DNA from 3 places in the Klebsiella sp. WOUb02 genome. Region 2 is predicted to be linked to each of the others. Evidence: predicted binding sites of a transcription regulator. Region 2 holds the regulator's gene; each other region holds the start of a gene.
What was found. The regulator LexA, encoded in region 2, represses DNA repair genes until DNA is damaged. The targets are predictions, from matches to a motif close to TNCTGTATGTACATACAGNA.
Positions count from the first base shown of each region.

Region 1 (10,075 bases), 1.4 Mb from region 2:
AACAGACTTTGCAGGGTGCTGACAAAATAGCGCGCCGGAATGACGTAGGTCACCGCGCGGATTATCGCCGGCATGCTGTCGATCTGGAAAATAAATCCGGACAGCATAATCGACGGCAGAAAGGCGGCGTTGAGCGCCACCTGGGCGGCGTTAAACTGGTTGCGGGTAATGGTCGAAATCAGCAGCCCCATCCCGAGGGTGCTGAGCAAAAACAGGCTGGTGATGAAAAACAGAATCACCAGCGAGCCGCGGTAGGGCACATTGAGAATAAACACCGCCACCAGCATGCACAGCAGCATCGCCAGCATGCCGAGAAAATAGTAGGGGATCAGCTTACACAGCAGCAGTTCGACGCGGGTAATTTCGGTGGAGAGCAGCGCCTCCATAGTGCCGCGCTCCCACTCGCGGGCGATAACCAGCGAGGTGAGGATCGCCCCAATCACCGTCATAATGATGGTGATCGCGCCGGGAATAATAAAATGCTGGCTGATCGCCGCCGGGTTAAACCAGTAGCGGGTCTGCACGTCAATCAGCGGCTCGAAGGTTTCACCGCGATCCTCCGCCCGCTGCTGCTGCCAGATCTGCCAGATACCTTCGATATAGCCCTGGGCGAAGTTAGCGGTATTGGGCTCGCTGCCGTCGGTAATGAGCTGAATGGGGGCGTCGTCGCCGGGGCGGGCCATCTTCTGGTCAAAATCCACCGGGATGGTCACCAGCGCGCGGATCCGCCCGGCCTGCATAAGCTGAATCAGCTGCTGGCGGTTATCGCTGATGGTGGCGTCGATATAGGGCGAACCGGTCATGGTGTGGACGAAATCCAGCGCCTCTTCGCTCTGCTGCTCCAGCAGCACGCCGACCCGCAGCCGGCTGGAGTCAAGATTGATGCCGTAGCCAAAGATAAACAGCAGCAGCAGCGGGATCACCACCGCAATCAGCCAACTGCTGGGATCGCGCACGATCTGCCGCGTCTCTTTGACGCACAGGGCGCGCACGCGCCGCCATGACAGCATTTTAGCGCTCACTGCTATTCTCCTTATCCCAGTCGTGAATCAGGGTGATAAACGCCTGCTCCATGGTGGGGTCCGGCTGCTCATCGTTAGCCGCCAGCGCCTTTAGCGCATCCGGCGTGCCGCTGGCGATAAGCTTGCCGCGATAGACCAGGCCGATCCGGTCGCAGTATTCGGCCTCGTCCATAAAGTGGGTGGTAACCATCACCGTCACCCCTTTATCCACCATGCTATTGATATGCAGCCAGAATTCACGGCGGGTGAGGGGATCGACGCCGGAGGTGGGCTCATCGAGAAACAGGATATCCGGCTCGTGCATCAGCGAGCAGGCCAGGGCCAGCCGCTGCTTGTAGCCCAGCGGCAGTTCGTCGGCGGCGTGGCCGGCGATCTCCTTCAGGCCGAAGGCTTCGCTCATGCGCTCGATTTTTTCGTCCTGTAGCCGGCCGCGCAGGCCGTAAACGCCGGAGAAAAAGCGCAGATTTTGCTCCACGCTCAGGTTGCCGTATAGCGAGAACTTCTGCGCCATATAGCCGAGATGCTGGCGCGCCTTGCCGGAGCTGAGCTTCAGATCCATACCCAGCACCAGCGCTTTACCGGAGGTTGGCACCAGCAGGCCGCACATCATTTTAAAGGTGGTCGATTTGCCCGCGCCGTTAGGGCCGAGGAGGCCGAAAATTTCCCCGCGCTTAACCTTGAAATCAACGTGGTCGGTGGCGGCGAAATCGGCGAATTTTTTGGTTAAGGTTTGCGCTTCGATCACCGTTTCATCATGGGAGCCTTCGACGCTGTGAATAATCGCCCCCAGCGGCGATTCCGCAGTACCGGCGCCGCCCAGCAGGTCAATAAACGCATCCTCAAAGCGCGGCGCGGTTTCGGCGATCTCCAGCGGCGGCAGGCTGGCGTGATTGCGCAGCTCATCAATGCCGGCCTCCTTCCTAAGGATCAGACGCACCGATTTGCCCTGAATCACGCCGTCGCTGATTTGCGGCAGCTTCAGCGCCCGCTGCAGAAGGCGGCGGTTGTTCTCTTCGCGGCTGGAGACCAAAAAGCTGCGGCCGGCCATCGTTTGGGTCAGGGAACGGGGCTCTGCCTGATACAGCAGACTGGCCTTCGTTCATCAGCAGCACCTCGCGGCACTGCTCCGCTTCATCAAGGTACGATGTGCTCCAGAGGATCAGCATTCCGTCTCCCGCAAGCTCGTGGACCATTTGCCACAGCTCGCGGCGCGAAATGGGGTCCACGCCGACGCCCGGTTCGTCGAGCAGCAGCACCTTCGGTTCGCCGACTAACGTACAGGCCAGCCCCAGCTTCTGCTTCATCCCGCCGGAGAGCTTACCGGCCAGCCGCCCGGTGAAGGGGCCGAGGGAGGTAAATTCGAGCAGGCGGTCGAAAATCTTCCGCCGCGCTTCGCCGGTCACGCTGCGCAGATCGGCATACAGCGTCAGATTCTCCATGACCGTCAGGTCTTCATACAGGCCGAACTTTTGCGGCATGTAGCCGAGCACCGCGTGCAGGGCGCTATCGTCGGCAATCGGATCGAAGCCGATTACCCTGGCGCTGCCGCTATCCGCCTTGAGCAGCCCGGCGAGCATGCGCATCAGGGTGGTTTTCCCCGCGCCGTCGGGGCCGACCAGGCCGGTGACGTAGCCGGAGCGCACGGTGCAGGCTGAGCGGGGCGACGGCGGGTCGCGTCATGCCGGCGAAGCTGCGGCTCAGCCCGTCGAGGGTGATAAGCTCCTCACTCATGTCCGTTTCCGCTGCTGAAGGCGACGGTGACCGGCATCCCCTGGCGCAGGGAGTCGTCGGCATCGGTTACCACGATACGCAGGCGGTACACCAGGTCGGTTCGCAGGTCCGGCGTTTCTACGGTCTTCGGCGTAAATTCAGCCGTGGGCGAGACGAAGCCAATCCTGCCGTGCCAGGGCTGATTGGGACGGCTATCGGTATACAGCAGCACTTCGCGTCCGGGCTGCGCGTTGCCGAGGTTCTTTTCATCAATGTAGGCGCGAACCCATACCGGGCGGGTTAACGACAGCGTCATGACGGTCGCCCCGGCGCTGAGCATGCTGCCCGGCTCAACGGCGCGGGTCATCAGCGTGCCGTCGGAAGGCGCGGCCAGCGTGGTATCGTGCAGATCGAGCCTGCGCCTGCGCTAAGGCGGCCTGCGCCTGTTCCAGGCTGGCTTTGGCCTGGGCGATCTCCTGCGGACGATTACCCGCGCGATACTGGCGCAGCTTATCCTGCGCCGATTTCAGCGTAGCCTGGGCCTGGTCACGGGCGGAGCGCGCGTTGTCGAGATCGTTGACGGAAATGGCGCTGTTTTTGCGCAGCCCCAGCTGACGCTGGTAGAAGTTCTGCGCGTATTCATAGGCGGCCTGCGCCTGGTTGACCGCCGCCGCGGCCTGGGCAACCTCTTCCGCCCGGTAGCCGGCCATCATCAGGTCATACTGCGCCTGGGCGGTTGAGACGTTGGCCTGCGCCTGCTGCAGCGCGTTTTCGTAAGGGGCGCGGTCGAGCTGGCCCAGGGTTTGCCCGGCCTTGATAGCATCGCCCTCGTCCACGCTTAGCGAGGCCAGCCGTCCGCCGACGCGAAAGCTCATATTCACGGTACGAATATCGACGTTGCCATACAGGGTCAGCCCCTTCTGCTGGCTGCTTTGATACCACCACCAGCCGCCGCCCATAGCAACGATCAGCAGCAGCACCACCAGGACGACGATGAGCGGTTTTTTCATGATCCCAAACTCCTTTGCGATAACCCTTGCAGAACGAAATCAATATGGCAGGTAATAACCTGATAAATTTGCTCGGTTTTTTCGGTATCAAACTGCGTCCATCCGGTGCGCAGCAAAATGGTTTCTCGCCCGAGGCGAAAGGCGAGGATCTCCCCCAGCAGGGCGTGGGTATGCAGGATCATTCGTGTGTCGTCCGCCTCGAGTCCGGTAAAGGCGGCGATTAAGCGCGTCAGATAGCGGTGCAGCGGAGCGATCACCTGATCATGGATCAACTGGTACGCCGGGGTGGGCGACAGCTGCTCCCGGGAGATAAATTTGCTCAGGTTTACCGTGTCATCCTGGGTCAGCAGCAGGATCATATTGCGGCAGGCGCCGAGGATCAGCGTCCGCATGGCCTCTTTATCCGGGTGCGGCTCGGCAAGCAGCCGCTCCGCCGCTTCGGCGTGGGGGCGAAAGTTGTGGCCGATAAAGTCGGCTATCCACTGGGCGCAGGCGAGATAGAGATCGTCTTTTGAGCCGAAGTAGTAGGGGATTGCGGCGATATTTTGCCCGGCGAGGGCGGCAATGTCGCGGGTGGTGGCATGCAGGCCATATTCGCCAAACTGGGCGATGGCGGCGCTAATCAACTGGCTTTTTGCCTGTTCGCCTTTGCTGGTCGCGGGAGTGGTATTCATCGCACCTGAAAAAAATTAATCAATCGATTGATTAAGAGTATGACCAATTCGCGGAACTGTCCACAATGGTGAAGACTCTTTTGCTGGTCGATCGGCCGGGATTGCTTTCGCAGAAAAACCCCCGCGGGGATATTTTATGCGATACGTCACAAAACCTGCTAGACTGCGCCCCTTCATGGCATTGTGGTTTTTGCCATCTCTTTCGCAATAATCTCCCCGAAAACTACGCCTGCATAAGGCCGGGGCGGTTTGGAGTTGTTATGTCTTTTGATTCCCTTGGCCTGAATCCTGAAATCCTGCGCGCTGTTGCCGAACAGGGTTATGTTGAGCCAACCCCCATTCAGCAGCAGGCGATCCCTGCGGTGTTGCAGGGGCGCGATCTGATGGCCAGCGCCCAGACCGGCACCGGCAAAACGGCGGGCTTTACCCTGCCGCTGCTTCAGCATCTGACCCAGCAAGAACCGCACGCGAAGGGCCGTCGCCCGGTGCGCGCGCTGATCCTCACCCCAACCCGTGAGCTGGCCGCTCAGATTGGCGAAAACGTCCGGGATTACAGCAAGTATCTGAACGTCCGCTCGCTGGTGGTGTTCGGCGGGGTGAGCATTAACCCGCAGATGATGAAGCTGCGCAGCGGCGTCGATATCCTGGTGGCAACGCCGGGTCGTCTGCTGGATCTGGAACATCAGAACGCCGTCAGCCTGGATAAGGTTGAAGTGCTGGTGCTGGATGAAGCCGACCGGATGCTGGATATGGGCTTTATCCATGATATTCGCCGCGTGCTGGCGAAGCTGCCGGCGAAACGCCAGAACCTGCTGTTCTCGGCAACCTTCTCCGACGAGATTAAATCGCTGGCGGAAAAGCTGCTGCATAACCCGCTGGAAATCGAAGTTGCCCGGCGCAACACGGCCTCCGAGCAGGTAAGCCAGTACGTGCATTTCGTCGATAAGAAGCGCAAGCGCGAGCTGCTGTCGCAGATGATCGGCGAAGGCAACTGGCAGCAGGTGCTGGTCTTTACCCGCACCAAGCATGGCGCCAACCACCTGGCGGAACAGCTAAACAAAGACGGCATTCGTAGCGCCGCTATCCACGGCAACAAAAGCCAGGGCGCGCGTACCCGCGCGTTAGCTGATTTTAAATCCGGCGGTATTCGCGTGCTGGTGGCGACCGATATTGCCGCGCGCGGCCTTGATATTGAAGAGCTGCCGCACGTGGTGAACTATGAGCTGCCGAACGTGCCGGAAGATTATGTCCACCGCATCGGCCGTACCGGCCGCGCCGCCGCTACCGGCGAAGCGCTGTCGCTGGTCTGCGTTGATGAGCATAAGCTGCTGCACGACATCGAGCGTCTGCTGAAAAAAGAGATCCCTCGCATCAGCGTGGCCGGCTATGAGCCGGATCCGTCCATCAAAGCCGAGCCGATTCAGAACGGTCGCCAGCAGCGCGGTGGCGGCGGTCGCGGCCAGAGTCAGGGTCGCGGCGGTCAGAGCCAGGGTCGCGGTCAGCACTCTTCGCCGCGCCGCAGCGACGGTGACGCGCCGAAAGCGCGGACTCAGGACGGCAAACCGCAGCGTCGTCGCTCGCGCAAGCCGGCGGCCGCTGAGTAACAGCACTTCCGCAAACCTGCTATCCCTGCGGCAGCCCGGCGCTGCCCGCGGATGCAGGTTTGATTCTCCGGGTGGGACTTCCCGCCCGGAACTCCCCGCCTGATGCTAAACCTCGAGTACGATCCCCGTTTGCGCAGAAAGAAATTCCTCCAGCCAGGCAAAAAGTGTCACAATAGTGGCTGTTTATACAGTATTCAGGTTTTCTCATGGCTTTGACCACTGCGCTAAAAACGCAAATCGCCGCCTGGTATAAGGCGCTCCAGGAACAGATTCCTGACTTTATTCCCCGTACTCCGCAGCGGCAGATGATTGCTGACGTGGCGAAAACGCTCGCCGGGGAAGAGGGAAGGCACCTGGCGATTGAGGCGCCGACCGGCGTCGGGAAAACCCTGTCGTACCTGATTCCCGGTATCGCCATTGCCCGCGAAGAGCAAAAAACGCTGGTGGTCAGCACCGCCAACGTTGCCCTGCAGGACCAGATCTTCAGCAAAGACCTGCCGCTGCTGCGTAAAATTATTCCCGATCTGCGCTTTACCGCCGCCTTTGGCCGCGGGCGCTACGTTTGCCCGCGTAACCTCAACGCGCTGGCCAGCACCGAGCCGACGCAGCAGGACCTGCTGGCGTTTCTTGACGACGAGCTTACGCCGAATAATCAGGCGGAGCAGAAGCTGTGCGCCACGCTGAAGGGCGATCTTGATAGCTACAGATGGGACGGCCTGCGCGATCATAGCGATAAGACCATCGATGACGCGCTGTGGGGCCGCTTGAGCACCGATAAGGCAAGCTGCCTGAACCGCAACTGCCACTACTACCGCGAATGCCCGTTCTTTGTCGCCCGGCGTGAGATTCAGGAGGCCGAAGTGGTGGTGGCCAACCACGCGCTGGTGATGGCGGCGATGGAGAGCGAAGCGGTGCTGCCGGAGCCGAAAAATCTGCTGCTGGTGCTCGATGAGGGCCACCATCTGCCCGACGTCGCCCGGGATGCGCTGGAGATGAGCGCCGAGATTACCGCTCCCTGGTATCGGCTACAGCTCGATCTTTTCACCCGCCTGGTGGCGACCTGTATGGAGCAGTTTCGTCCCAAAACGACGCCGCCGCTGGCGAACCCCGAGCGCCTGAGCGCCCACTGCGAGGAGCTGTCCGAGCTTATCTCTGCGCTGAATAATATTCTGAATCTCTACATGCCCGCCGGTCAGGAAGCCGAGTACCGCTTCCCGATGGGGGAGCTGCCGCAGGAGGTGATGGATATCTGCCAGCGGCTGGCCAAACTGACCGAGACGCTGCGCGGCCTGGCGGAGCTGTTTCTGAACGATCTCAGCGAAAAAACCGGCAGCCATGACGTGGTTCGCCTGCACCGGGTGCTGCTGCAAATGAACCGCGCGCTGGGCATGTTTGAAAGCCAGAGCAAGCTGTGGCGGCTGGCGTCGCTGGCGCAGTCATCCGGCGCGCCGGTCACTAAATGGGCCTCCCGCGTTCTGCGCGACGGCCAGGCGCATATCTGGTTCCACTGCGTCGGGATCCGCGTCAGTGAACAGCTGGAAAGGCTGCTGTGGCGCAGCGTGCCGCATATTGTCGTCACTTCCGCCACCCTGCGCTCGCTGAACAGCTTTTCTCGCCTGCAGGAGATGAGCGGCCTCAAGGAGAAGGCCGGCGATCGCTTCGTCGCCCTGGATTCCCCCTTTAACCACGTCGAGCAGGGAAAAATTATCATCCCGCAGATGCGCTATGAGCCGGTCATCGACAACGAAGAGCAGCATATTGCCGAAATGGCGGCCTGCTTTCGCGAGCACGTCGAGAGCAAAAAGCACCTCGGGATGCTGGTGCTGTTTGCCAGCGGGCGGGCGATGCAGCGTTTTCTCGAGTACGTCGCCGATCTGCGCCTGATGCTGCTGGTGCAGGGCGATAAGCCCCGCTATCGGCTGGTGGAACTGCATCGTAAAAAGGTGGAGAGCGGCGAACGTAGCGTGCTGGTCGGGCTGCAGTCGTTCGCCGAGGGGCTGGATCTCAAGGGCGAGCTGCTGAGTCAGGTGCATATTCACAAAATTGCCTTCCCGCCGATCGACAGCCCGGTGGTGATCACCGAAGGCGAGTGGCTTAAAAGCCTGAACCGCTACCCCTTCGAAGTGCAAAGCCTGCCGAGCGCCTCTTTCAACCTGATTCAGCAGGTCGGCCGCCTGATCCGCAGCCACGGCTGCTGGGGGGAGGTGGTGATTTACGATAAGCGTTTGTTGACCAAAAATTACGGCAAGCGTTTACTGAATGCATTACCCGTGTTTCCGATAGAGCAGCCTGCCGTCCCGGAGGTTATAGTAAAAAGTAAAACAAAACAGACGCGTCGCAAACGTCGCTAGCGGCGCAGGTCGGCAATGTGAGCAGCACGACTCCTCCTCCTTCACGCCGTCGGTGACGGGTTGCCGGAAGAATACGGCGGCAATCTGCGTATCGCGTGAAGCAGGGCGGATAAGAGGAATCTTCGATGGATTACACCAAGATCATTAAAGAAGTCGGACGAGGGAAAAATCACGCCCGCGACCTGGATGTGGAGACCGCCCGCGCGCTGTACGTGCGAATGTTAAGCGGTGAGGTTGCGGAGCTTGAGCTCGGCGCGATCCTGATTGCCCTGCGTATTAAGGGCGAAGGCGAAGCGGAAATGAAGGGCTTCTATGAGGCGATGCAGCAGCACACTCTGCGCCTGACGCCGCCGGTAGCGCGGCCGATGCCGATTGTGATCCCGAGCTATAACGGCGCGCGTAAGCAGGCCAACCTGACGCCGCTGCTTGCCGTCCTGCTGCATCAGCTCGGCTTCCCGGTGCTGGTGCACGGCGTCAGCCACGATCCAACCCGGGTGCTGACGGAGACGATTTTTACGCTGATGGGGATCCCGATTACGCAGCACGGCGGCCAGGCACAGGCGCGTCTGGACGGTCACGAGCCGGTCTACGTCCCGGTTGGCGTTCTCTGTCCGCCGCTGGAGAAGCAGACTGGCTCTGCGCTGGCGGCTGGGCGTGCGCAACAGCGCGCATACCCTGGCCAAGCTGGCGACGCCGTTTGCGGAAGATGCGGCTTTGCGGTTGTCGAGCGTGTCGCATCCGGAATACATCGGCAGGGTGGCAAAATTCTTTAGCGAAACCGGTGGTCGGGCGCTGCTGATGCACGGTACTGAAGGCGAAGTCTATGCCAATCCGCAGCGCTGTCCGCAAATTAGCCTGATTGATGAGAGCGGAACGCGGACGCTGTACGAGCGGCAGAATGATGCCCCGACACAGGCGACGGCGCTGCCGGAGTCAAAAGATCCGGCGGTGACCGCGCGCTGGATTGAGCGCTGCGCGGCGGGGCTTGAGCCATTGCCGCAGCCGCTGCGAATTCAGACTGGCGTGCTGCCTGCTGGCGACCGGAGAGGCTGGATCCCTGGACGAGGGGCTGGCTAAGGTGGCGCAACGCTGGTAGCGCGGGCCGCTCACTCGCAGCCGGAATCAGCGAGGAGCGCGGGGTAATAGTGAATGGAACGTTCCTTCTACCCGAGCATGTACAGAAGCTAATCGCGGACTAAGGCTGCGCAAAACCGCCGCCTGAAGTCGTCACTCGGCCTCGAAAAAAATCAAAAAAAAGCCCGTCCGGTGGCGCGGACGGGCAAAACAAGGGTATTAAAGGGTATTTCAGGGGTAATACAGTGGCATTACAGGGTCGGGCGGCGATTATTTATAGATAACCGCGGTACCGCTAACTTTGTTGTTGGTGTTAGCGGAGGTGATGCTGTAACCCGTTGCGCCAGCGGCATCCGCTTTAGCAGCCAGTTTGGCTTCCAGGCCATCCAGAGTCGTTGCGCCTTCCGCAGAAACGACGCCGATTTTATTCATGCTTTCCGCCTGAGACGGGGTTACAGACTGAGCGGCGAAAGCGCCAAAGGACAGAGCGGACAGGGCGATAGCGGCAGCAGCATATTTGATGGTTTTCATAGTTAATTTCTCGCAGGTTATTCTGTTAAGGTGACGATGTTCCGTCGATGTGATAAGTATCACGTTTTTTTGCGAGATATAAAATCGAAGGAAATTAAC
Region 1 covers NZ_CP170110.1:2,047,158-2,057,232, reverse strand. The annotation lists gene ABOC21_RS16845 (ABC transporter permease) at 1-1,010, opposite strand, end outside; partial or broken gene ABOC21_RS16840 (ATP-binding cassette domain-containing protein) at 1,012-2,753, opposite strand; partial or broken gene hlyD (secretion protein HlyD) at 2,746-3,742, opposite strand; gene cecR (transcriptional regulator CecR) at 3,739-4,416, opposite strand; gene rhlE (ATP-dependent RNA helicase RhlE) at 4,677-6,020, shown strand; gene dinG (ATP-dependent DNA helicase DinG) at 6,227-8,371, shown strand; partial or broken gene ybiB (DNA-binding protein YbiB) at 8,497-9,467, shown strand; gene ybiJ (DUF1471 family protein YbiJ) at 9,716-9,976, opposite strand.
Region 1: the regulator LexA is predicted to act here: its motif matches at 6,194-6,213, upstream of dinG (ATP-dependent DNA helicase DinG).

Region 2 (10,075 bases):
GAAGGTATGGCATACCCCGGTACCGGCGGGAAAACCGACGCAATCCCCCGGCTCCAGCTTCCACAGATAGCCGTTTATCCACACCTCCGGATACCCCTCCAGCACGTAGATGAACTCTTCTTCATCGCTTTCCGCATGCGGATAAGAGGTGCGCCGTCCCGGCGGCAGGCGCTCATGATGGATCCCCAGCCGGTTTAGCCTTAGACCGCGGGCCAGCGGCGCGCCGATGGAAAAGAGCTCGCCGCTGTCGGGGTAGGTGGCGTCATCCGGCCCCTCCAGCTCGCGCCAATGTCGAATGCAATCAGGTCGTTTCATCGTTTTCTCCCGAAAATGAGATGCATCAGGTATAGCACAAACCGTGGGTTCTCGGCGTTTTGCCTGGATCGTGATAAAGTAACAACTTCATCGTTACGCAACCAGAGGATGCTCATGGATAAGTCCACTTCGCAAGACATGTTAGCGCATGCTGAAAAGCTCTGCGCGCAGCGGGGCGTGCGCCTGACTCCGCAGCGCCTGGAAGTGTTGCGCCTGATGAGCCTGCAGCAGGGGGCAATCAGCGCCTACGATTTGCTCGATCTCCTGCGCGGTAAAGAGCCGCAGGCCAAGCCGCCAACGGTCTATCGCGCGCTGGAGTTTCTGCTGGAGCAGGGTTTCGTGCACAAGGTGGAATCGACCAACAGCTACGTGCTGTGCCATCTGTTCGATCAGCCAACCCACAGCTCAGCGATGTTTATCTGCGATCGCTGCGGGGTGGTGAAAGAAGAGTGCGCGGAAGGCGTGGAGGACATCATGCATACGCTGGCGGCAAAAATGGGCTTCGCCCTGCGCCATAACGTGATTGAAGCGCACGGCCTGTGCGCGAGCTGCGTCGAGGTAGAGGCCTGTAACGCGCCGGATCGCTGCCATCACGACCACACGATTCAGATGAAAAAGAAAGCCCGCTGAGGCGTTAGCCGCAGCGGGAATCAGGGGTTTTCGCACATCCTTGTCACATTCGGGCAGGCAATAACAAAGGGTTAACGCTCTAAATCTGCTCGCTACCAGCGGTAGTCATTTTTGGTTTCCCAGTCGGACACCTCTTTCTCCGCCCGATCTTTCGCGTAGCCGTAACGCTCCTGGATTCGACCGACCAGCTGGTCGCGCTTGCCCTCGATGACGGTCATATCATCGTCGGTAAGCTTGCCCCACTGCTCTTTCGCTTTACCTTTTAACTGTTTCCAGTTACCGCCGATTTCGTCTTTATTCATAATTCAGTCCTCATCGTTCGGTGAGTTAACAGCCCGCTGTGTGCCGGACATAGGATTAACTATAGATGAGAATGCTGGGTTAATTTTATTATTCGGAATCTTTAACCATATTAACGACAGAATGCGTTATGAAAACCAGGTTCCGCGCCGCCAGTGCCGTCGCCAGATCAGCGCCAGCGACAGGCCCCGCAGCGCCAGGAATACCGTCAGCGCCAGCCACAGGCCGTGGTTACCGAGTACCGGCAAAGTCAGCAGGGTTAAGGCAAAGCCCGCAGCGGCCACCGCCATGCTGTTACGCATTTCTCTGCCGCGCGTCGCGCCGATAAACATCCCGTCCAGCAGATAGCACCAGACGCCGATCGTCGGCAGAATCATCTGCCAGAACAGATAGCGGTCGGCGAGCTGCTGGAGCGAGGGTATCGAGGTCAGCAGAGCGATAATCTGCTCTCCCGCCACGCTGTAGATCAGCGCAAAAGCCAGCGCGACCGTGCCAGACTGTCGGCAGGCCGCACGCCACACCTCCAGCAGCCTGCTGCCATCGCGCGCGCCGTAGGCCTGCCCGGAGTGGGCCTCCACGGCGTAGGCAAAGCCGTCTAACGCATAGGCGGTGAAGGTCAGCATGGTCATCAGGATGGCGTTCACCGCCACGATATCGCCCCCCAGACGCGCGCCAAACACGGTCACCGCGCCAAAGCAGAGCTGCAGCAGCAGGGAGCGCAGCATGATGTCGCGATTCAGGGCCAGCAGCCGCCGGATATCGCCGCGCCAGGCGCCCTTGAGCATAGCGAACGACACGCCGCGCAGCGTCAGTACGCGTTTCGCCATCAGCAGGCCAATGATAAAGGTGGCGTATTCGGCGCTCACCGTCGCCAGCGCCGCGCCCTGCACGTTCATGTGCAGGCCCATCACCAGCCACAGGTCGAGGACGATATTCAGCAGGTTGCCGACAATCAGCAGGATCACCGGCGCGCGGGCATACTGGACGCCCAGCAGCCAGCCCAGCAGCACCAGGTTCGCGAGCGAAGCCGGGGCGCTCAGCCAGCGAATTTCGAGGAAACGCCGGGCCTGCTCCAGCACCGCTTCGCTACCGCCGACGATATGCAGCGCCAGGTTAATGAGCGGCATACGAAACAGAACGATCAGCAGACCGGCGGCCAGCGCCAGCCCAAGCGGCTGCACCAGCGCGCGCGCCAGGCGAACGGGATCCTTTGCGCCGAACGCCTGCGCCGTCAGGCCGGTGGTGCTCATGCGCAGAAAGAGCAGCAGCATGAACAGAAAGCTGGTCGCCGTAGCCCCGACCGCCACGCCGCCGAGGTAAACCGGGCTATCAAGATGGCCGATAACCGCCGTATCCACCAGCCCCAGCAGCGGGACGGTGATATTGGAGAAAATCATCGGTAGCGCCAGGCGCCACAGGGCCTTATCAGCAGCATTAAAAAGCATGGGGAAGAGCCTGAGCGAGGAGAGACAGCGCAGCATCATGCATCGGACGATGCTGCGTTAAGAGAGGACGCTTATAGCCATTCGCCGTTGCGAATGACGCCGACGGCCAGACCTTCAATGGTAAAGTTTTGCTCGCGAAGGTTCACCACGATCGGTGAAAACTCGCTGTTTTCCGGCAGCAGTTCGACGACGTTACCCTGCTTTTTCAGGCGTTTTACCGTCACTTCTTCGTCGATACGCGCGACCACAACCTGCCCGTTACGCACGTCCTGCGTTTTGTGTACCGCCAGCAGATCGCCGTCCAGAATACCAATGTCCTTCATCGACATTCCGCTGACGCGCAGCAGGAAGTCGGCGTTCGGCTTGAACATGGCCGGATCGACCTGGAAGTGGCCTTCGATGTGCTGCTGCGCCAGCAGCGGCTCGCCGGCGGCGACGCGGCCAATCAGCGGCAGGCCGGGCTCTTCTTCAGTCAGCAGACGGATACCGCGGGAGGCACCGGAAACGATCTCGATAGCGCCTTTACGCGCCAGCGCTTTCAGGTGCTCTTCCGCCGCGTTTGGAGAACGGAACCCCAAGCGCTGAGCAATTTCCGCACGCGTCGGCGGCATGCCCGTCTGGCTGATATGATCCCTGATGAGATCAAACACCTCTTGCTGCCTGGTCGTTAACGCTTTCATCCCGCCCCCTGGGTGTATATACAGTTATGCTGTGAGTATATACAGCTAACGGTGATTTTGGAATCAAATTTCACACAAAAATCAGGAGATTCTTTTCTTTTGCCGCCCGCTACGGCCGGTTAGCGCGAAGGGAGTTGCGGCGAAGCGCTGCTGCTCCACGCGGCGCAAAAAAAGCCGCACGGAGGGCGACCGGGCGGCCTGATGCTGCGGAAGCTTAGCGATAGTGCGCCCACAGCAGCGTCACCCAGACGATCAGCGCGATGGCGATCGCCAGAAATACCGCCGCGGAACCCATATCCTTCGCCCGTCCGGAAAGCTCATGGTGCTCAGGGCCAATCCGGTCCACCACCGCCTCAATCGCGCTATTAAGAATTTCGACTATCATCACTAACAGGACCGAGCCTATCAACAGCACGCGCGTAACGGCGTCAACATCCAACCAGCAGGCGATCGCAATGGCAATAACGGTGGCGATACCTTCCTGACGAAAGGCGGCCTCATTTATCCATGCCGCACGAAAACCTTTCCAGGAATACCCTGCCGCTTTAATGATTCGGGTTAACCCGGTGGTATTATTGGCCATCAAAAGAACCTTTTTATGTAAATGACGTCAATGAGTGTACGCGTTTGCCGCGTGGCAACGGAAATTTTGCGCACTTTCTGTTATTCTTGCCGCGCATTTGCATGATTAACCAGAGGCTTCACATCGTTTATGTCCGGCTGGCAACGAATTTACTATAAATTACTGAATTTACCATTACGGCTGCTGGTAAAAAGCAAGTCTATTCCCGCAGAGCCTGCTCAGGAACTGGGACTGGATACCTCGCGTCCGATTATGTACGTTCTGCCCTATAACTCGAAGGCAGACCTGCTGACGCTGCGCGCGCAGTGCCTGGAGCACGATTTAGCCGATCCGCTCGAACCGCTGGAAATCGACGGTACCCTGCTGCCGCGTTACGTCTTTATCCACGGCGGCCCGCGCGTCTTTACCTACTACACGCCGAAAGAAGAGTCCATCAAGCTGTTCCACGACTACCTCGATCTGCACCGCAACCACCCTGACCTCGACGTGCAAATGGTGCCGGTTTCAGTGATGTTTGGTCGTGCGCCCGGGCGCGAAAAGGGCGAACTCAATCCGCCGCTGCGCATGCTTAACGGCATTCAGAAATTCTTCGCCGTGCTGTGGCTGGGCCGCGACAGCTTCGTGCGCTTCTCGCCGCCGGTGTCGCTGCGCCGAATGGCGTCCGAGCACGGCACCGATAAAACCATTGCCCAGAAGCTGGCCCGCGTGGCGCGTATGCACTTCGCCCGTCAGCGCCTGGCCGCCGTCGGCCCGCGCCTGCCGGCGCGTCAGGATCTGTTCAACAAGCTGCTGGCGTCAAAAGCCATCGCCCGCGCGGTGGAAGACGAAGCCCGCAGCAAGAAAATTTCCCACGAGAAGGCGCAGCAAAACGCCATCGCGCTGATGGAAGAGATCGCCGCCAACTTCTCCTACGAGATGATTCGCCTGACCGACCGCGTGCTGGGCTTTACCTGGAACCGCCTGTATCAGGGCATTAACGTTCACAACGCCGAGCGCGTGCGGCAGCTGGCGCACGAAGGGCACGAGATCGTCTACGTTCCGTGCCACCGCAGCCATATGGACTACCTGCTGCTCTCCTACGTGCTTTACCACCAGGGGCTGGTGCCGCCGCATATCGCCGCCGGCATCAACCTCAACTTCTGGCCGGCAGGGCCGATTTTCCGCCGCGGCGGCGCGTTCTTTATTCGCCGGACGTTTAAGGGCAATAAGCTCTACTCAACGGTGTTCCGCGAATATCTTGGCGAGCTGTTCAGCCGCGGCTACTCGGTGGAGTACTTCGTCGAGGGCGGACGCTCCCGTACCGGGCGCCTGCTGGATCCGAAAACCGGCACCCTATCGATGACTATCCAGGCGATGCTGCGCGGCGGCTCCCGGCCAATTACGCTGGTTCCTATCTACATCGGCTACGAGCACGTGATGGAGGTCGGGACCTATGCCAAAGAGCTGCGCGGCGCGACGAAAGAGAAAGAGAGCCTGCCGCAGATGCTGCGCGGCCTGAGCAAGCTGCGTAACCTCGGCCAGGGATACGTTAACTTCGGCGAACCGCTGCCGCTGATGACCTGGCTCAACCAGCACGTGCCGGAGTGGCGCGAGTCTATCGATCCTATCGAAGCCATCCGCCCGTCGTGGCTGACGCCGACGGTAAACAGCATCGCCTCCGATCTGATGGTGCGCATCAACAACGCCGGCGCGGCGAACGCCATGAACCTGTGCTGTACCGCTCTGCTGGCGTCGCGCCAGCGTTCGCTGACCCGCGAACAGCTGACCCAGCAGCTGGAGTGCTATCTCGACCTGCTGCGTAACGTGCCCTACTCTCCGGATGCGACCACGCCGCCGGCTACCGCCAGCGAGCTGATTGACCACGCGCTGAAGATGAATAAATTCGAGGTCGAGAAGGACACCATCGGCGACATCATCATCCTGCCGCGCGAGCAGGCGGTGCTGATGACCTACTATCGCAACAACATCGCCCATATGCTGATGATGCCTTCTCTGCTGGCGGCGATTGTCACCCAGCATCGGCGAATCACCCGCGCGGAGGTGCTGCGTCACGTCGAGATGTTCTATCCGCTGCTGAAGGCCGAACTGTTCCTGCGCTGGGAAAAAGCAGAGCTGGCGAGCGTTATCGATGCGCTGACCGCGGAGATGCAGCGTCAGGGCCTGCTGGCGCTGAGCGATGACGAGATAAGCATCAACCCGTCGCACTCCCGCCTGCTGCAGCTGCTGGCCGCCGGGGCGCGCGAAACCCTCCAGCGCTACGCCATCACCTTCTGGCTGCTGAGCGCGAATCCGGCGATTAACCGCAGTTCACTGGAGAAAGAGAGCCGTACGATGGCCCAGCGCCTGTCGGTGCTGCACGGCATCAACGCGCCGGAGTTCTTCGATAAGGCGGTATTCAGTACGCTGGTGCTGACGCTGCGTGATGAAGGCTATATTAGCGATACCGGCGACGCCGAGCCGGAAGAGACGCTGAAGGTTTACCAGATGCTGGCGAACCTGATTACATCGGACGTGCGTCTGACGATTGAAAGCGCCGCGCAGGATGAAGCGTAGCGCCTGAGACTTGCCCCGGCTTGCGCTACGTAAGCCGGGGGGAGTCAGGATCCTGCCAGAGAAAACTAGGCCATATAGCCCATCGCCAGACCGAGGAACAGCACCAGCCCGACGTAGTTATTGTTTAAAAACGCTTTAAAGCAGTCGTCGCGTTCACGACGGAAAATCAGCTTCTGCTGCCAGAAAAACAGCCCCGCGGCAATAAACAGCGACCAGTAATACTCCCAGCTCAGACCGTTCAGCCACCCTACCGCCGCCATCATGACCAGCACCGCGATCTGCAGCATGCCGATAATCAGGCGATCGTTTTCGCCAAACAAAATCGCCGTCGATTTGATGCCGATTTTAAGGTCATCGTCCCGGTCAACCATCGCATACTGGGTATCGTAGGCCACCGCCCACAGAATGTTGGCGAGGAACATCAGCCAGCAGCTCAGCGGCAGCGATTCGCTCACCGCGGAGAAAGCCATCGGAATCGACCAGCCAAACGCCGCGCCCAGCACCACCTGCGGCAGGTGGGTGTAGCGCTTCATGAATGGATAGACCCACGCCAGCGCCAGCGCCGCCACCGACAGCAGAATGGTCATGGTATTGAGGGTCAGCACCAGCAGGAACGAGAGCAGCACCAGCACGACAAACAGCACCCGGGCCTCTTTCTCCGTCACCTCCCCGCTCGGCAGCGGACGACGCGCGGTACGTTTAACGTGACCGTCAAATTTGCGGTCGGCGTAGTCGTTGACCACGCAGCCGGCGGCGCGCATCAGCCACACCCCGGCGACAAAGACGGCCAGGATCCACAGCGGCGGAATACCCGGCGTCGCCACCCATAGCGCCCACAGCGTCGGCCACAGCAGCAGCAGCGCGCCGATCGGTTTGTCAGTACGCATCAGGCGGTGAAACGCCAACAGCTTATTCTGCGTCAGACTCCACTCCATTTTCTCTTCCTCTTAATACAGCGGCGATGCGGGCAGAAACAGTTCAGTCAGCAGCAGCGGTTTACCGCTCAGCCGCAGGCGGGAACGACGCCCCCAGAGCTCTGCATAACGCCCAATTTCAATAAAATCACGGGTTAACGTCGAAGACGTGAACAAATAGCGGCCCAGCGGCGTCTGCCCAAGCTGCTGCAGCGCCAGTTCGGGACCGCTCAGCGTCGATTCCGGGACGATAGTGCGCCCGGCCAGCCAGGGGTCATTATCGGCGCAGAGAATGATTTCCCGCAGCCAGTAACGCGCTTCATCCGGCAGCAGCGCCTCTTCACCGACCAGCGCCTCGCGTCCGACGAACGCTTCGTTGACCAGCATAACGCTAACCTTTTTCCCTTGTTGCTCAAAGCGTTTGGTCATTGAGTCTTCCAGCAGCAGCCAGTCGCGCAGCGAGGGTTCGAGCGGGGGCATAGCGGCAAAATAGCGCAGCGCACGCAGTTGCGTAAGCGCAGGATGTGACATGCCTGATTCTCCGATACATAACGTGTAGGCATTGTATCGCAGAATAGGCCGATCGGGGCGGGCAAACATCAAGATACGATCTTCCGCGCAACAGCCATGCAACAGAAGCCGCGCGCGAGAAAAAAAGGTGCGTCCAGGCGGACGCACCTAAAGGCTGTGCCTAAACATCAGCATTGTGGGGAAACGATCACCCCTTGCCTTTTACACTGCTGATAAAGGTGGAACGGGCAGATTTCGAGCCAAGGCGCTCGGCTTCGTTCATCAATTTGAGGGCTTTATCGATATCTCCTTTCGCAACCGCCTGCTTGATGCCGTTGTTAAAGTAGGTTTCCGTATCGTCCAGCATCGGCTCGCTCTTCGCCGCCGGCGCGGCGACCGGGGCCGGAGCGGCGACCGGCGCGCTGTATACCGGCGCGGCCGTATTACCAACGGTCACCGGACCCGGGCCGGAGGAGCCAAACAGCGGGCCGACCAGCACGCTGGAGCCGGAAGAGGTTTTCACTTTCAGACTCAGGGAACCTTCGGTGGTATGTCTGGCAATCGGGTCCGGAATATCCGGTACCGCGTTACCGGTACCTTTGGCGTAGGCCTTCGCCGGATCGATTAATTTGGTGGTCTGCTGCAGATCCTGCGGCGTGGTAAAGACCAGGACGTAAATCTTTTGCTGACCCAGCGCCGGCGTCAGGCGCATCACCCCTTCGAGGCGATCCGGACTCATCACGCCCGGCTCCAGGTAGGTAAAGTAGCTGCTGGGGAAGTACGCAGATGGCGTCATATTCTGGTCGAGGATCAGCACGTTCGGCGCAAAAACGCTGGTCTGTTTGTTCACTTCGCTGGTCAGCGTAATGGTCAGCTCACCGATATTCGCCGGGACGCTGTAAGCCGCCACCGGCCCGGTGATACCGGCGATATTCAGCGACTGTCCTGCCGTCGCTAAGCTGGTGGTCTGGGTCTTCGATTGATCGACCGGCGTCCAGGTTAACTGCTGTAGCGCGGAGGTGGGGATCGTCGGCGCGGCAGAGGTGTTCTGCGGCACAAAATTCACATCAGCAAAACTGACTGCGGGTACGCTGGCCAGCAGGCCGGCGGACAGGCAGAGGGCAACGAGACTTTTCTTCATTTTCATTGTTATCACCTCAATTCCGATGGCCGAGCGGTAGCCAGGCAATAGCTCGCAGGGCCTAAGATAGAGAGGGGCTTACGCCCCTCTGCTCATGACAGGTCAGGTTGGATTACCACCAGATTTCCATCTGGGCGCCGAAGGTCCACTCGTCGTTATCGCCACGGCTGAAGGTCTTCGCGGAGGTGTCGTTATACGCTACGCCGGAGGTGTAGCCAGCACCGGAATCGCCGTTCGCGTAGCCCCATTTCTCATCCCACTTGGCGTAGGTTGCGAATACGCGGATTGCCGGACGGGACCAGATGCTGTCGCCAGCCTGCCACTGCTGTGCCAGGGTGATTTTGTACTGGTTGTTGTTGTCGCCAGTTCTCTGTGACTCGACGTTGTCGTAGCCAACTTCCAGCAGGGTGCTCATGATCGGCGTCCATTTGTACATTGGACGTACGCCGACGGTCCACCATTTGGTGCCGTTGTTGTTGTCCAGGTTGATATCCTGGTACATACCGACGTACATCAGATCCCAGCTATCGCCCAGCGAGATCGCACCGTGGTCAAGCACGCGCCACAGGGAGCCGTCGTTGTTGATGCTGCCGCCCTGCGGAACGCCTTTACCGTTGGAGGTCATCGAGTCGGTGGCGTACTGCAGTACGAACTTGTTGTAGCCCTTCAGCATGCTCTGGGTGTGTTCAGCGGTCAGCATCCAGCCGTCTTTAGACGCGTCCGGCTGCAGGTAGTAGTTATCCGGAACGTTGGTGTGACCGTAGTCGACGCCGAGCTCCAGGGTGCCGCCTGGGTTGATTTCCATCTGCGCTAAACGCACGTCGAAGACGTCGTTCGGCACCAGGTTGTCATAAATACGGTTGCCCAGCGCATCGCGTTCAGCGAAGGTGGCAGAACCGCCGGACTCAGAAGAACGGGTTGCCGCCAGAGACAGCTTACCGAAGCCCAGATCGATGTTTTCGATACCAGCACCAGGACCTGAAATATCCCAGTAGTAGAAGTCG
Region 2 covers NZ_CP170110.1:3,413,584-3,423,658, forward strand. The annotation lists gene ABOC21_RS23540 (cupin domain-containing protein) at 1-315, opposite strand, end outside; gene zur (zinc uptake transcriptional repressor Zur) at 430-945, shown strand; gene ABOC21_RS23550 (CsbD family protein) at 1,038-1,247, opposite strand; gene dinF (MATE family efflux transporter DinF) at 1,374-2,690, opposite strand; gene lexA (transcriptional repressor LexA) at 2,762-3,370, opposite strand; gene ABOC21_RS23565 (diacylglycerol kinase) at 3,585-3,953, opposite strand; gene plsB (glycerol-3-phosphate 1-O-acyltransferase PlsB) at 4,083-6,506, shown strand; gene ubiA (4-hydroxybenzoate octaprenyltransferase) at 6,572-7,441, opposite strand; gene ubiC (chorismate lyase) at 7,454-7,951, opposite strand; gene malM (maltose operon protein MalM) at 8,139-9,077, opposite strand; gene ABOC21_RS23590 (maltoporin) at 9,184-10,075, opposite strand, start outside.

Region 3 (10,075 bases), 2.0 Mb from region 2:
ACCGAAGCGCTGTTCCTCGCACAGGAGGCGGAGCAGCAGGGATTTGGGCGCATGCTCGGCTGTATGCTCTGCACCTCGCGGGCGATTTCAGCGGCGCTGCCGCTGGCCCCGCTGGCGCGCTTCGCCGATCTCGATGGCCCGACCTGGCTGGCGGTTGACGTGGAGCCGGCGCTGCATTTTAGCACCGGCGTGCTTCATCTTTGAGCGTGCCAGCGTAGCAGGTCGATCATCGCCGGCAGGTACGTTTCCGTGGCCTCGTCGGCGGATATCGGCGGAAACTCGGCGGTAATGCACGGCAGGCCGATATCGGCGCACCAGCTGCCGAAAGAGCCGGGCGTTTCGTAGCCCACGCTGCCGACCAGCGGCAGGGCGAACGCGTCGGCCAGCCAGCGTCCGAGCTCGCTGTGGCCCGGATCCTCGATGCAGGCCAGCGGATCGTGAAACGAGACCACCCACGCCGGGTGGATCTGGTGGATCAGCTGACATAGCGCCTGGGTTTCCGGCTCCGAACCGGGTTTTTCGCCGGTCAACAGTACGACATCGCGCTGCTCGGCCGCGCTGTTCCAGCGATAGACCGTTTCCCCTTCTTGCCAGTTTGCCGCGGGAAAATTGCGATTGAGATCGATGCCGCGCGCGTTGGCGCGCAGCCCAAGCTGGCAGCCGTCGGGGTTGACCGCCAGCACGACGTGATGGCGCCGCAGCTCCGGCTTCAGGGTTCGAAGCGCGCAGGAGAGAGTGACTACCGACGAGTTTTCATCGCCGTGAGTGCCGGCAAGAATCAGGCCGCTGCGGCTATCGGCCAGCGGCGCGGGGAACCACAGCAGCGGCGCGCCGAGGTGCGACTGGCCGTAGCGCTGGGTGCCGGGCGGAAAGGCGCCGCGCTGGGTGCGAGGACGAGAAACGGGCATAGGGCATCCTGTTAGCAGGTTATTTTCAGCAGTGTTGTGTAAAACCGCCCCGGAATCAAATAGTTTCCCTGGACGATGAAATCAGAGTACGCGTCAATTTTCTATCACAAGCCGTTTGCAATTTCAGGTGATGAAACAAATAATCATCTTTCTGCCAGCTCTGGTTTTTTTATTTTAAAGGGGATCTTATGAAGTATCCTGTCACATTGACATGCGGCGCGCTGTGGTTAGCCAGCGTTTCATCTCTGGCCTGGGCGGCGGATGTCCCTCCGGGAACCGTCTTAGCCGAGAAACAGGTACTGGTACGGCATATTAAAGATGAGCCGGCCTCATTAGATCCCGCCAAAGCCGTGGGCTTGCCGGAAATTCAGGTGATCCGCGATCTGTTTGAAGGCTTAGTCAACCAGGACGCTAAGGGCAACCTTATTCCCGGCGTCGCGACCCGCTGGCAGAGCAACGATAACCGGACCTGGACCTTTACCCTGCGCGATGACGCCCGCTGGTCGGACGGTAGCCCGGTCACGGCGCAGGACTTCGTCTACAGCTGGCAGCGCCTGGTGGATCCGAAAACGACGTCGCCCTTTGCCTGGTTTGCCGCGCTGGCGGGCATAACGAATGCGCAAAATATTATCGATGGTAAGGCCGCGGTCGATACGCTGGGCGTGACCGCCGTGGATGCGCGCACCCTGCGGGTGCAGCTGGATAAACCGCTGCCGTGGTTCAGCAACCTGACGGCCAGCTTTGCGTTTTATCCGGTACAGAAAGCGAACGTCGAGAGCGGCGCTAACTGGACGCGTCCGGGCAGTCTTATCGGCAACGGGGCCTACGTGTTAAAAGACCGGGTGGTTAACGAAAAGCTGGTTGTCGTGCCTAACGGCCACTATTGGGATAATGGCAAAACGGTTATCCAGCAGGTGACCTTTGTGCCGATTAACCAGGAGTCGTCGGCGACCAAGCGCTACCTAGCCGGGGATATCGATATCACCGAGTCCTTCCCGAAAAATCTGTACCAGAAGCTGCTGAAAGATATTCCCGGCCAGGTGTACACGCCGCCGCAGCTGGGGACCTACTATTACGCCTTTAACACGCAGAAAGGGCCGACCGCCGACGAGCGCGTGCGCCTGGCGCTGAGCCTGACCATCGACCGTCGCCTGATGGCGGAGAAGGTGCTGGGAACCGGCGAAAAGCCGGCCTGGCACTTCACCCCGGACGTGACGGCCGGGTTTACGCCGCAGCCTTCGCAGGCGGAGAGCATGAGCCAGGCCGAGCTGAACGCCCAGGCCAGGGCGCTGCTGCAGGCTGCGGGCTATGGCCCGGGCCGCCCGCTGCGGCTGACGCTGCTGTATAACACCTCGGAAAACCACCAGAAGATTGCCATTGCGGTGGCGTCAATGTGGAAGAAGAATCTCGGCGTCGACGTCAAGCTGCAGAATCAGGAGTGGAAAACGTATATCGATAGCCGAAACACCGGTAATTTCGACGTGATTCGCGCCTCGTGGGTGGGGGATTACAACGAGCCCTCCACCTTCCTGTCGCTGCTGACCTCGACCCATAGCGGTAATATCTCCCGCTTTAACGATCCGACCTATGACAAGATCTTAGCCCAGGCGGCGCAGGAGACGTCGGATAAAGCGCGCAACGACGATTACAACGCGGCGGAAAAGATTATCATGGCGAAAGCGCCTATTGCGCCAATTTATCAGTACACCAACGGACGGTTGATTAAGCCGTGGTTGAAGGGCTATCCGATTACCAATCCGGAAGATGTCGCCTATAGCCGGACAATGTATATCGTCAAGCACCCGTAGTTTCGTTATCCCACCGTGATTCGGTAATGGCGGGGTTCTCCACGCCATTACCGCCCGCCAGCGCTGGCGTTTTACCCAAGGTATTACTGCCGCAGCACTTCGGCAAATTTCGCCAGCCACTGCGGGTGCGCGGGCCAGGCGGGAGCGGTGACCAGGTTGCCGTCAACATGCGCCTGATCGATACCGATGTCGGCATAGTGTCCGCCGCTAAGCCGGACTTCCGGAGCGCAGGCCGGATAGGCGCTGCAGGTACGCCCTTTTAGCACTCCGGCCGCGGCCAGCAGCTGCGGCCCGTGGCAAACGGCGGCAATCGGCTTGCCCGCGCGGTCAAACGCCTGCACCAGCTTGAGCACCTCCTCATTCAAGCGCAGGTATTCAGGCGCCCGCCCGCCGGGGATCAGCAGCGCGTCGTAGTCCTGTTCCTTCACTGCGGAAAAGTCGGCGTTAAGAATAAAGCGGTGGCCGGGTTTTTCGCTGTAGGTCTGGGCGCCGTCAAAATCATGGATCGCCGTCATGACATAGTCACCTTTGGTTTTATCGGGGCACACCGCGTCAACCTGATGACCAATCATCTGCAATGCCTGAAACGGCACCATCGTTTCGTAATCTTCGGCGTAGTCGCCGACCAGCATCAGAATCTTCTTGCTCACCATTACCACTCCTGTACGAATAAAGGTGTCTAAGATATAGCCTGGTGGAGGAGGGAATGCGAACCGTCAATCTCCGCCCTGCGAGCTTCATTCCATCCGGCGACGGCTAATTTCTGAGCTGTTGCTCGCGGATGCGACATTCCGCCATATTTTTGCCATATCACTGTAATGAAAACGGTTGCTTACTGGTTTCATAGGGTCCTTAGCATGACCCATAACATTAATTGATAGATAAAGGGACGTTGTGAACGTTGCTGAAACCGGTGCTACTCTGTTATGGCTTGTTGGCGTGATTGTGGTTATTTTTGCTATAGACCTGAAATTTAAGCGTAAATATCGACGCAAGCGCAAGAAGAAGTAGGATTTGCCGGCTATTTTCACGGCCAGCGCGCGGACGATAAATCGTGGAGATGCCGCGGCCCTGAAAAGTGGGATTGCGCGCCAGCGGCGGTAAGAGCAAGGTGCGCAATATGCTTTTTCTGCAAAGGAGAGGGGAAAAACGATTATCGCTGACGTGCGGTAGCATAGAATCAGCGATAGAGAGTCCTGGAGGTTCGCTAACGGCCCGAAGGGTAATCAGAATTCGTCGGGGTTATTGGATACGGCGATGCCAACTTTTGCCAGGCTCAATGCCAACAGGCTAAGTAAGGCCAGCGTTGTTACAACAATCATAAGTGTGGTCACAGCAATCTCGATAGTTTAATACTGACAGTGGTCAGACTACGTACCTGAGCAATAGTTCCATAAATAAGCGGAATTCGTTCGGGATGCGCTGGCCTGACGTTACGCATAATAATATATTGCGCCTCCCTAAGCCGGGGATGCGCAATAATTCTGTTTATTCAAGGTAATGCAAATAGATGCCGTTCAAGGACGGTCTGGGCGATCGCGCAACGGCGTGGGTTAAAGAGACTAAACGCGCGTTCGTTCCCTGACTTTGCTGCCGTTAGCGTCTTTTTTTGAACGTAAATTTTTGTTTCTTGCGATCTCCTATATACGAAATAAGAGAAAAAACAGCGACCAGGAGTAGCGCAACCGCCAGTGCCAGAAAAAGTAAATTCGCCATACGCATTTATTCCCCGAGAAATTTATGGATATTCTTGCTTTTATGCGAAGAAATTTACTCCCGCCTTAAGAAAAATCCTAATGAAATATTTTTCATGGTTATAAGAAAAGTTTTTTAAATGATAATTTTGAATTAATTTTGGATTTTAATATCGATAATTGCGCTTAAGTTCAGCATATTGCTTCAATAAATTGCCGTTATTTTGCTTAAAAGTGCTGAGGACGATTTGGGTCGCTCGGGCCAATAGCGGGCATCATCCGCTCCGCGTTGATGAACTAACTAACTGAAACAAATTAGAAACATGGGTCCATCTTTGGATGAACCGCGCAGGAGAGGAAAAACGTGCCGCCGATCGGTGACGTCTGCCGTACCCGCTGGTCGTTGCCTGCGTTTTTTTGCGGCAAACCCGCCGCTAAAAAATGGCTATGGGCAGGACGGGAACCATTCCCCGGGCGCCATGGTTAGGTTAATCTGCAGGGCATCTCACTTTATTCAGGCTATGAATATGAAATTGCGTACTATTCAGGGGGCATGTTTCTGCCTGGCATTGGCGCTGCCCCTTGTTTCTCTGGCTTCAGATGACAGAAATCAGCCCGGCAGCGATTTAAACGATGGCGTTGAAACTTTCAGCATTAGCTGTTTTGGGATGCCGCAGCAGACCACGATCGATATTAATGAGTGCATGGCAAAGAAACTCGCGCAGATCGGCTGGGTGAAGGATAAGTATCTGACGGCGGCCGCGAAAAGAATAGAGCAGGACGGCAGGGACGATCCGGCTCATTTACAGAAAACGCTGTCGGCATTTAATGATGAAGGTCAAGCCTGGGATAATTTAATTGATAAGGCGTCTACCGCGGCCGGGATCGATTCTGAAGGCGGCACGCGGAGCGGGGCGATGATGGCTTTACGCCAGCAAGAGCTTATTGAGCTGCAGGTTCATGATATCTGGCAGCACTGGCTGCGCTTTGAGGACTCAACACCGCCGATTTTGCCGGAGCCTAAATTTAAGTTTGGCGAGTAGGCGGGCGTATTTAAACGGCCGGCGAGCAGCGCCGGTAGCCGGGAAAATATCCGCAGGGGAAATTGATGTCCAGGGAGCGGTATTGGTCAATGCTAACGCCGGTCCCTGAAAAGGCCGCCGTTGGTGTCAACGCTGCGGCCCGGCCTATTCGTCCGCGGTCATCCACATATCCGCTTCTTCAAACATCTCCTGAACGGCGCGGGCGATCTGCTCTTTTTCATGCTTACTGGCATCGGTATTGATTGCTGGCAGCGTCATCATCGGCTTTACGCGAACGTCGGCCTCGGGAAAAATGCGGTGAATACGTTTCGTGAGTTCAGCCATAATGGTCTCTTTGGCTCCGACTAACCCTTCAAAATTTCTTTTGTCATAAACCAGTTCTACAAACATGCTTTGGCTCCTGTAACGGTAGGCAGTAGTTATACTGTTTTTTTGTACAGTGTCAAGGCAAGAGGGAGAACAGCGCGCGTTTTTCGCCTCGCCGGCCGGCACGGGGCTTTTACGTAATGAGCGGCGGTCGTTTATCCCGCCACGCAACGACGTTTAATCGACGTTGTTAAAATAGTCTCGCGCGGCCGCCTCGACGTTCTTCGCATCAATTCCCGTTTTTTCAGTAATCAGCTCGATGAACTGACTGAACTTGTCGGACATTACGTTGCCGCCATCCCAGTGGGCAACGTAGAAACGGCACTGATAGCGATAAAAGTGGAGGGTGGTATCTCCCAGCGTGTAGTACATAAGAATCTCCCGTTCAGTATGTCGGACGAATCGCCATAGCTTGCGCTATGGCACCTCACCATAACGCGCTGCTTACGGCCTCTATCCTGCTACGAATTACGTGAGATTGCCAGAGACGCGTTATTTTTAACGCCGCAGAGCACGGTGAGCCGCGCGTTCGGCTAAATATGGCGGAACTTCAAGACCTTCGCGATAAGGTGGCATAAGCGGCTTGCCTAACCCGGATGATTTATTAATACTGTATATAAATGGCTATGTTTGCAGTCTCCGTTGGAAAACTTCTCTATACTGTACATAATACTGTATAAAGACGTCCCCTCTCGGAGGTTCCCATGAAAAAGCAAGACGTTATACAGATCAAAAGTCTTCTTTCATCCCTGCCTGCTAATACCCGACTTCATCTCATTACCTGGCTGAATGACAACCTTCAGACGGATACCGCTTCCGTTATTGACACCAGCCCGCCTGAGTTATGTTGCCCTCACTGCCACAGTGAAAAAGCAATCCGCTGGGGACGCGATTCAGACATACAACGATATCGTTGCAAGGATTGCGGAAAAACCTTTAACAGCCTGACCGGAAGCCCGCTGGCCCGGCTCCATTACCATCAAAAATGGTTCGATTATCTGCGCTGTATGCAGGAGGGGCTGACATTACGTGAGTCCGCAAGGCGTACAGGGATTGATCTGACAACAGCATTCAGATGGCGTCATCGCTTTCTGGCTTCAGCCGCAGCAAATAATATAAATCCCCTGTCCGGGATCATTGAGGCCGATGAGACTTTTTTCCCTGAATCCAGCAAAGGCAAACGCAACATCATTCACCGAAAAGCCAGAAAACGCGGCGGGGAGGTGGATAAGCGAAAAAAACAGGAACAGGTGCCAGTCGTCATAGCCTGTGACCGGCAGGGGCGTGTGAGTGACTGCATCCCCCCGGAATTTGATACTGAAAATATTCATCGATTCCTTGAGCCGATAGCAGACAAGGATTCAATTCTGTGTACGGACGGTGCCAGCTGGTACAGGACGTTTGCCAGTGAACACGGGATGAACCACTACCGTCTTATAGCACTGGATAATCAGCGTGTTATCGACAGTGTATTCCATATACAGCATGTGAATGGCTATATCAGTCGTTTAAAAGGCTGGATGAAGCGATTTCATGGTGTAGGGACTGCATATCTGCCGAATTATCTGGCCTGGAGGCGGCTGTTTGAGACCACCGTAATTGATGTGAAAGTCTGGCTACAAATTGCATTACGGCATAACCAACATACTTTGCAAACATAGCCATATAAATACAGTAATTATGCCAGGTGAGTTTATGTTGACGTTCTACAAGTCGGCTGAGCCGTCGCAGCGCTTTTTGGTACCGCTGTTTCGCGATCTTGTGCCCTGCGGGTTTCCCAGCCCGGCCCAGGATTATGTCGAAGATACCCTCGATTTGAACAAGCTGGCCATCAGGCACCCAAATGCGACCTACTTTGTCAGGGTGAGCGGTGATTCAATGACGGACGCCGGGATTGACGATGGCGACCTGCTGGTGGTCGACCGCTCGCTGACCGCAGAGCACGGCGATATTGTGATTGCCGCCGTAGCCGGCGAGTTTACCGTAAAGCAACTGCAAACCCGACCGTTCCTTCAGCTCATGCCGCGTAACCTCAACTACTCTCCTGTCGTCTGCCAGCCGGGAGAGGAGCTGCAAATATTTGGCGTGGTCACCTTCAGCTTAAAATCACACCGCCATGTTCGCGCTTGTTGATGTCAACAGCTTCTACGCCTCCTGCGAAACCGTCTTCCGGCCAGACCTGCAGGGAAAAGCCGTGGTGGTGGTCTCAAATAACGATGGCTGTATTATTTCACGCTCGGCGCAGGCAAAGGCGCTGGGCATCCCCATGGGCGCGCCTTACTTCAAAATTAAGGACGATTTGCAGCGTTTGCAGGTGGCGGTTTTTAGCTCGAACTACGCGCTCTATGCCGATCTCAGCCACCGGGTGATGATGACCCTAACCGAGATGGCGCCGGGGATTGAAGTATATTCCATCGATGAGGCCTTTGTTCATTTAGCCGGTATCTCCGGCTATATGCCGCTTGAGACATTTGGCCATCAAATGCGCGATCGGGTCCTGAAGCATACCGGGCTCACGGTGGGAGTTGGCATCGCGCCGACCAAAACGCTCGCCAAGCTGGCTAATTTCGCAGCTAAAAAGTGGCGCCAAACCGGCGGCGTGGTTGAGCTATCGCATCGCGATCGCCAGCGTAAGCTGCTCGCTCTGGTGCCGGTGCATGAAGTGTGGGGCGTGGGCCGGCGGATCGCAAAAAAGCTGGAGCTGATGGGCATCGAAAACGCGCTGCAGCTTGCCGACAGCTCGACCTGGGTGATGCGTAAGCACTTTAACGTCGTGCTGGAGCGCACGGTGCGCGAGCTGCGGGGGGAATCCTGTCTGCAGGTGGATGAGTTTGCGCCGGCCAAACAGCAGATTATCTGTAGCCGTTCCTTTAGCCACCGTATTACCCAATATAGCGATATGCATCAGGCGGTTTGCGCCTATGCTGAGCGCGCGGCGGAAAAGCTCAGGGCCGAGAAGCAGTACTGCTGCGTGGTCAGCGTCTTTATGCGTACCAGCCCGCATGCCGAAAACGAAGCCTTCTACGCTCCCCAGGCCAGCGGTCGGCTGACAATGCCCTCTAACGATACCCGGGACATTATTCGCGTCGCGATCCATGCGCTGGACAGGGCGTGGAAGGAGGGTTTTCGCTATATGAAGGCCGGTATCATGCTGAGCGATTTTTTCAGCCAGGGCGTGGCGCAGCTCAATTTGTTTGATGAGTATCAGCCGCAGGCGAACAGCGCCGCGCTGATGCAGGCGCTGGACCGGCTGAATAGCTCGGGCCGCGGCAGCGTGTGGTTTGCCGGGCAGGGCATGCAACAAAGCTGGGCGATGAAGCGCGAGATGCTATCGCCCTGCTATACGACCCGCTACGCCGATTTGCCCGTTGTCAAATAGGCCGCCTGCGCCGCCGCAAGCGATCTGCCGCCGGAGCGAGCGTAAACGATGGCCTTTGAAAGCGACGCCCCGTGTGAAGGCCGGGAGAAGGGCGTGGCCTGCGCGGCCGCAGGCCACGTTAATGCGAGGATTACTTCAGCGCGGCCAGCTCGTCGGCGGTCAGCTCTAACGTCTGCAGCGTGCCGGTTTCGGCGGAGCGAACGGCGGCCTCCAGTACCGCCATCACGGCGAGCGCCTGCAGCGGCTGCACCGGGTTTTCAATCCTGCCGTTTAGCGCGTCGCGCACGTTGATGTAGTACTGACGCTGATCGCCCTGCGGCGCGCTCACTTGCTGAACCTGCGACTGCGCGTCAAAAATGCTCAGGCTATCGTCATCCTGGCCCCAGCCTGCGCTGCCGGGAATGACGCCCGCCAGCAGACTGGCTCTCCTGCTGGTCGGCTTTTTGTTTAACCGCGCTGCCCTGGTCACCATGAACGGTAAAGCGCGCGCTGCCGCCGGCAACCAGCATGCTGCAGTGCAGAATGACCTTATGCTGAGGGTAATTTAAGACTACGTGCGCCCAGTCATTGATCTCAGCGCCCTGGCGCAGGGTGGCGATGTTGCCCTGCACCGACTGCGGCAGGCCGAACAGCTGCAGAGCCTGATCGATCAGGTGCGGTCCTAAATCAAACCACAGGCCGCTGCCCGGCACGTTCTGCTCTCTCCAGCGCACGCGAACTTCCGGGCGGAAGCGGTCGAAATGCGACTCAAAGTGCTTAACGTTGCCGATAAGCCCCTGCTCAATAACCTGCTTGATCCCGAGGAAGTCGCTGTCCCAGCGGCGGTTGTGGAACACCGAGAGCAGCAGACTGCTTCTCCTGCGCCAGGGCGATCAGT
Region 3 covers NZ_CP170110.1:1,384,560-1,394,634, reverse strand. The annotation lists gene ycjG (L-Ala-D/L-Glu epimerase) at 1-204, shown strand, start outside; gene mpaA (murein tripeptide amidase MpaA) at 195-908, opposite strand; gene ABOC21_RS13540 (peptide ABC transporter substrate-binding protein) at 1,097-2,716, shown strand; gene ABOC21_RS13535 (DJ-1/PfpI family protein) at 2,800-3,369, opposite strand; gene ABOC21_RS13530 (YnaM/YnfT family protein) at 3,943-4,050, opposite strand; gene ABOC21_RS13525 (small membrane protein) at 4,313-4,432, opposite strand; gene ABOC21_RS13520 (hypothetical protein) at 4,746-5,453, shown strand; gene ABOC21_RS13515 (DinI-like family protein) at 5,598-5,843, opposite strand; gene ABOC21_RS13510 (hypothetical protein) at 5,997-6,191, opposite strand; gene ABOC21_RS13505 (IS1595 family transposase) at 6,524-7,480, shown strand; gene umuD (translesion error-prone DNA polymerase V autoproteolytic subunit) at 7,515-7,952, shown strand; gene umuC (translesion error-prone DNA polymerase V subunit UmuC) at 7,936-9,198, shown strand; partial or broken gene ABOC21_RS13490 (oxidoreductase) at 9,329-10,075, opposite strand, start outside.
Region 3: the regulator LexA is predicted to act here: its motif matches at 5,876-5,895, upstream of ABOC21_RS13515 (DinI-like family protein).